Regions from separate parts of the Rhodococcus sp. NPDC056960 genome, predicted to be linked through region 1. Evidence: riboswitches for the same ligand, from Rfam matches in the RefSeq annotation. Region 1 holds a riboswitch; the other holds the start of a gene.
What was found. A riboswitch is a leader RNA that binds a small molecule or an ion and turns the genes downstream of it on or off. The one in region 1 is predicted to bind S-adenosylmethionine.
Positions count from the first base shown of each region.

Region 2: linked by a shared signal. The riboswitch ahead of ACFTWF_RS09365 (bifunctional o-acetylhomoserine/o-acetylserine sulfhydrylase) and the one ahead of ACFTWF_RS18600 (aminotransferase class V-fold PLP-dependent enzyme) in region 1 are both predicted to bind S-adenosylmethionine.

Region 1 is NZ_JBHURF010000011.1:29,905-33,094, reverse strand. It holds gene ACFTWF_RS18605 (putative leader peptide) at 4-72, opposite strand; gene ACFTWF_RS18600 (aminotransferase class V-fold PLP-dependent enzyme) at 101-1,396, opposite strand; SAM riboswitch class IV at 1,448-1,562, opposite strand; gene ACFTWF_RS18595 (purine-cytosine permease family protein) at 2,292-3,190, shown strand, end outside.
Region 2 is NZ_JBHURF010000005.1:55,812-59,001, reverse strand. It holds gene ACFTWF_RS09370 (homoserine O-acetyltransferase) at 1-540, opposite strand, end outside; gene ACFTWF_RS09365 (bifunctional o-acetylhomoserine/o-acetylserine sulfhydrylase) at 537-1,820, opposite strand; SAM riboswitch class IV at 1,937-2,057, opposite strand; gene ACFTWF_RS09360 (NADP-dependent isocitrate dehydrogenase) at 2,332-3,190, shown strand, end outside.

The sequences.
Region 1 (3,190 bases):
CGGTCAGCTCGAACACATACCCGAGGCGGTTCGGCACAGATCGACATGCCGACGGCACCAGTGAGCAATCATTGTGCTCCCAGCCTGCGATGCCATGGGGTCATACTAGCGCGTCCCGCGAAAACCGGGTCTCCGGCACCGGATTCCACTGTCCGCTCTCCTTGGCGTAGTCCCAGTTCCGACGACCGGCGACCAGGGTGCGCACGGCCTCGACCAGCCGATCCACGTCTGCCGAGCAACTGCCGAGCCCGACACTCACCCGGACGGCGCCGCCGGGCCGCCCGAGGCGTCCCAGCAGCGGATGCGCGCAGAAGCGGCCGTCGCGCACTCCGATGCCGTGCTCGGCGGACAGGTAGGCGGCGATCTCCCCCGGCTCGAAGCCGTCGATCGTGAACGTCACGATTCCGACCGTGTCGGGGGCGTCCGACCACAGCCGCAGGAACTCCAGTCCGTCGACGCAGCCCAGTCCGTCGTGGAGCCGGGCGGTGAGCGCGGCCTCGTGTTCGGCCACGGTGCCGAAGTCCAGCGCGGACAGCGCGTCGCACGCGGCAGCGAGGGCCGCGGCACCGAGCACGTTGGGGGTGCCTGCCTCGTGCCGGGCAGGGGCGGGCGCCCACTGGGTGGATTCGACGGTCACGTTGCGCACCGCTCCGCCGCCCGCGAGGTAGGGGTCGGCGGCGTCGAGCCAGTCCCGGCGGCCCACCAGCACACCCGCGCCGAACGGGGCGTACAGCTTGTGCCCGGAGAACGCGAGATAGTCGACACCGCATTCCGCGAGGTCGATGCGGCGGTGCGGCGCGAGTTGCGCGGCGTCGACGAGAATCCTTGCACCGCAACGATGTGCAACCTCGGCGAGCGCCGCGATCGGCAGCACTTCACCGGTGACGTTGGAAGCGCCCGTCACCGCGAGCAGGGCGGTGGGCTTCGAGCACAGTTCCGCGACGAGCAGCCGGACGGTCTCGGTCAGTGTGTCCGCAGCCCGCACGACGCGAGAGCCCTTCCACGGCAACAGATTCGCGTGGTGTTCGATGTCGAGGACCACGGTGCTGCCGGGAACGCATCCGGCGAGCAGATTCAGCGAGTCGGTCGTGTTGCGGGTGAACACCACCACCTGGTCGTCGGTCGCACCGACGAACCGGGCAACGGAGTCGCGGGACTTCTCGTAGCAGTCGGTCGAGATCCGCGACGCGTAGCCGGCGCCGCGGTGCACGCTCGAATAGGTGGGCAGCAGCGCCGCGATGCGGTCGGTGACCTGCGCCAGGGCAGGGGCGCTGGCGGCGTAGTCGAAGTTGACGTAGGTGCAGTCGCCCCCCTGCACCAGCGGAACCCGCAGGTCGGAGCCCGAAACCTGGGCCAGCGGGGCAACACACACGTCGGCGGTCAATACAGCAGTCATCACGACATCCCTCGTAGTCAGGGACTCGTCGCAGGGTCGGTGCCCTCTCAGAGTCCGCGCTTGCCGGGTTCGGTGTGAACCTCAGCCTGGTCGTCACCCGGAGCACCCCGCCGCGGTGGAGGGTTGCCGACCAGCTAGCCGGGGCTTGACGCTGGTACTCGTGACCTGTTTCGAAGATTGCAGGATCGGCGCGCAGTTGTCAACCCGAAAGCCGGGAGGGCCCGGGGCCGCAGAGGTGAACTCGCGTCGGCGAGGCGTCACCCCGAGGAGCGGGGCCAGCCGATTCGCAATCGGGTTGAGGTCCAGATTGTTCGGGTCCGCCTTCGGTTTCGAATCCCACGGCTGGACGGCGGAGGGGTCGCTGCTGCGGAGCCGATCCGCGAGCACGTCCAGGTCGGCGCCGAAATCCTCGATCGCCGAACACTGTTCGGACCGCGTCGCCAGTACCGTCCGGCTGTCGTGCACCAAAGCCACTGCCCGGTAGAGTAATTCGGCACCGGACTCCGACAGCCCAGACAGCGCGACCGCGAGCGGCCGGAGGTCCTGCCCCCTGCCGTCGAACGCTGCGCCGAGTTCCGTCACGACGTTGTGCGGCGCACCGCCCACCCTCCGTGCCAGATGAACCGGGCGCCCTCCCGGCTGCGGCGAGCCGGGACCGGTTCGCGGAACGACGGTTGACGTCGGCGGCAGACACGGGCACTCCGATGACGAAGAAATACATGAGATGAATGGTCACACTCATATCCAGCCCGAACTCGTCAGCTGCGCAAACTCCGCACCGTCGCCGATGTCGCACGCCATTCGCCGGTCTTGACTGAATTTTCAGTTTGGAATATCTTCGATACCCATCAGGACGTGATGACGGTCACCTCCGCCACCGAAAGTGAGGTCCGCAGTGTCCACGAATCTCGACCCGACGACGCCCCTCGACGACACCGCCCCCTCCCCACCGGAGGACCGTTTCGGACACGTCGAGACGATCGGCGTGGAGTACATCCCCGAATCGGAACGCGATTCGCGACCGCTCAACATGCTCGCCGTGTTCTTCGGCGGCAATCTGGCGTTCTCGGTGATCGTGTTCGGCTGGCTCCCCATCACATTCGGTCTCGGTTTCGGCAGCGCGGTCGCGGCCAGCGCGGTCGGCATCGGGCTCGGCACCCTCCTCATCGCCCCGCTGTCGCTCCTGGGCCCGCGCACCGGCACGAACAACACCGTGTCCAGTGGCGCGCACTTCGGAGTCAGCGGGCGGATGATCGGCTCCGGCCTCACCCTGCTGTTCGCCCTCGCCTACGCGGCGATCGCCGTGTGGACCTCGGGTGACGCGCTGATCGCCGCCGCGCACCGGCTGCTCGGCACCCCGATCGACAACGGCATGCTCGCGCTCGGCTACGGCATCATCGCCGCCGAAATCGTCGCCGTCGCGCTGTTCGGCCACGGCACGGTGGTCGCGCTCCAGAAGTTCGTGCTGCCCGTCGTCGCCGCGCTCCTGCTCCTCGGCGTGTTCGCCTTCGGTGGGCACTTCCACGGCGCGGGCGGGGGCGGCGACTATCTGCTCGGCGGATTCTGGCCCACCTGGATCCTGGCCGTGGTGCTGGCCGTCGGCGGCCCGCTGTCGTATGCCCCCACCCTGGGCGATTACAGCAGGCGGATCTCCCGCGTCCGGTTCTCCGACCGTTCCATTGTCGCGGCGACCATGGCCGGCATCTTCTTCGGACTGTTCCTCACCGCGGCGTTCGGGTCGTTCACCGCCTCGACGTTCACCACCCTCAGCGACTCCTACGTCGCCGACCTCGT
Region 2 (3,190 bases), on a different contig from region 1:
GGCGAGGACGAGCGCGGACGCGATCCGGTCCGGGTAGGTCACGGCCCACTCGAGTGCGCGCATTCCGCCCATCGAACCACCGACGACGGACGCCAGCTTCTCGATGCCCAGCAGGTCGGTGAACTTCTTCTCGGCGGCGATCTGGTCGCGGATGGAGATCTCCGGGAAGCGGCTGCCCCACGGGCGACCGTCCTCGGCGATCGAACCGGGACCGGTGGTGCCGCGGCAGCCACCCAGGACGTTGGTGGCGACGACACACCACTCGTCGGTGTCGATCGGCGCGCCGGGCCCGACCATTCCCGTCCACCAGCCGGGGGAGGGGTGCTCGTCGGTGACGGGTCCGGTGACGTGGGAGTCACCGGTGAGGGCGTGCTCGACGAGCACCACGTTGTCCCGGTTCGGGGACAGCTCACCCCACCGCTGCACGGCGAGCGTCACCGAGGGGAGGACCTCTCCGCTCTCGAGTTCGAGGGGGCCGATGTCCAGGGTGCCGAGACGTCCGTCCGCCACGGGCAGGTTCTGTATTGCGCTCACTGTCAAGATGCCGCCGCCGTAAGTCCGGTCTCGATATCGGCGATGATGTCGTCGATCCCTTCGATGCCGACAGCCAGCCGGACCAGTCCGGGAGTGACGCCGCTCGCGGCCTGCTCCTCGGGGGTCAGCTGGGAGTGCGTGGTGGACGCCGGGTGGATCACCAGTGACCGGACGTCGCCGATGTTCGCGACGTGGCTGTGCAGGGTGAGCGCGTTGACGAACTTCTTGCCCGCGTCGATGCCGCCGGCGAGCTCGAACGTCACGATGGCGCCCGCGCCTCTCGGGGCGATCTGCTTCGCCCGCTCGTGCCAGGGCGAGGACGTGAGCCCGGCGTATCCGACGGATACGACATCCGGCCGGGCGTCGAGGTACTCGGCGACCGCGGTCGCGTTCGACACGTGGCGTTCCATGCGCAGGCTGAGGGTCTCGAGGCCCTGCGCGATGAGGAACGCGTTGAACGGGGAGACCGCCGAGCCGAGGTCGCGCAGCAGCTGCACGCGTGCCTTGAGGGCGAACGCGGGCGGTCCGAGTTCGGAGAAGACGACACCGTGGTAGCTCGGGTCGGGCGTGGTGAAGTTGCTGTGGCGGCCCTGGGTCCAGTCGAACGTGCCGCCGTCGACGATGACCCCGGCGATCGCGGTGCCGTGCCCGCCGAGGTACTTGGTGGCGGAGTGCACCACGATGTCCGCGCCGTGCTCGAGGGGTCGGATCAGGTAGGGGGTGGCCACCGTGTTGTCGACGATCAGCGGGATGCCGTGCTGATGCGCGACCCCGGAGATGCCGGGCAGGTCGAGGACGTCGTTGCGCGGGTTGGAGATGGTCTCGCCGTAGAACGCCTTCGTGTTGGGGCGGACGGCGGCGCGCCACTGCTCGAGGTCGTCGGGGTCGTCGACGAACGAGACCTCGATGCCGAGCTTGGGCAGCGAGTAGTGGAAGAGGTTGTACGTGCCGCCGTAGAGCCGCGGGCTGGAGACGATGTGGTCGCCGGCCTCGGCGAGGTTCAGGATCGCGAACGTCTCGGCGGCCTGACCCGACGCGAGCAGAAGCGCGGCGACGCCGCCTTCGAGGGCCGCGATGCGCTGCTCGACCGCGTCCTGCGTGGGGTTCATGATGCGGGTGTAGATGTTGCCCGGTTCGGCCAGACCGAACAGCGCGGCAGCGTGATCGGTGCTGTCGAACGTGTACGAGGTGGTCTGGTAGATCGGCAGCGCCCGCGCCTTGGTGGTCGCGTCGGACGTCTGCCCGGCGTGGATCTGCTTGGTCTCGAACGACCAGTTCTCGGTCATGTGCTGTCTACTCCAGTGGTCTGACGAGGCGCGGACGACGAGCTGTCCGTTCGCGCGCAGGGCTTGTCTGGGGTCTATCTACGACAACAACAACACATCATGAACCTCCGATGTCGGACCCGCGCTTGTCACCCGACTGTTGTATGAATCAGGGAACCAGGTCATCACCCGGGGCACCCCACCGCGGTGGAGGGTTGCCGGCCAGCTAGCCGGGGCTCGTTGCTGGCACTCATGACCTGTGGTGAATCTTAGCGGCTGGGGTCGAACGACCGGAAACGGCACCGATCAGGGCCACGAGCAGGCAAAAGTTACCCGTCGGTAGGGGTGGCTTCCGGCGCCCCGTGGGTTGCGGGCCCGGCGCATAGCAGTACGCTTGTCTTGTTAAAGCGCGGTCTCCCAGGGGCCGCTGTGACCGTCTACGTTTGATAAGCGAACCGTTCGCGGACCCACTCAGGAAGTGCGCCCGCAACCGTGTAACCAGGGAATCTTCCTAGGAGGACGCGAAGCACCCATGTCCAAGATCAAGGTTGAGGGCACCGTCGTCGAACTCGACGGCGACGAGATGACACGCATCATCTGGCAGTTCATCAAAGACAAGCTGATCCATCCTTACCTGGATGTGAATCTGGAGTACTACGACCTCGGCATCGAGTACCGGGACGAGACCGACGACCAGGTGACCGTCGACGCCGCCAACGCGATCAAGAAGCACGGCGTCGGCGTCAAGTGCGCGACCATCACCCCGGACGAGGCGCGCGTCGAGGAGTTCGGCCTCAAGAAGATGTGGCGGTCGCCCAACGGCACGATCCGCAACATCCTCGGTGGCACGATCTTCCGCGCGCCGATCATCATCTCCAACGTTCCGCGATTGGTTCCGGGCTGGACCAAGCCGATCATCATCGGCCGTCACGCCTTCGGTGACCAGTACCGCGCCACCGACTTCAAGGTCCCCGGTCCCGGCAAGGTGATGATCACCTACACGCCCGAGGACGGCAGCGAGCCGATCGAGCACGAACTGGTGAACTTCCCCGAGGGCGGCGGCGTCGTCCAGGGTCAGTACAACTTCACCAAGTCCATCGAGGACTTCGCGCGCGCCTCGCTCAACTACGGCCTGCAGCAGAACTACCCGGTGTACCTGTCGACGAAGAACACCATCCTCAAGGCGTACGACGGCGCGTTCAAGGACATCTTCCAGCACGTCTACGAGACCGAATTCAAGCCGGAGTTCGACGCGGCGGGCCTCACCTACGAGCACCGCCTCATCGACGACATGGTCGCGTCGGCGCTCAAGTGGGAGGGCGGCTACGTCTGGGCCTGCAAGAACTACGACGGCGACGTCCAGTCCGACACCGTCGCGCAGGGCTTCGGTT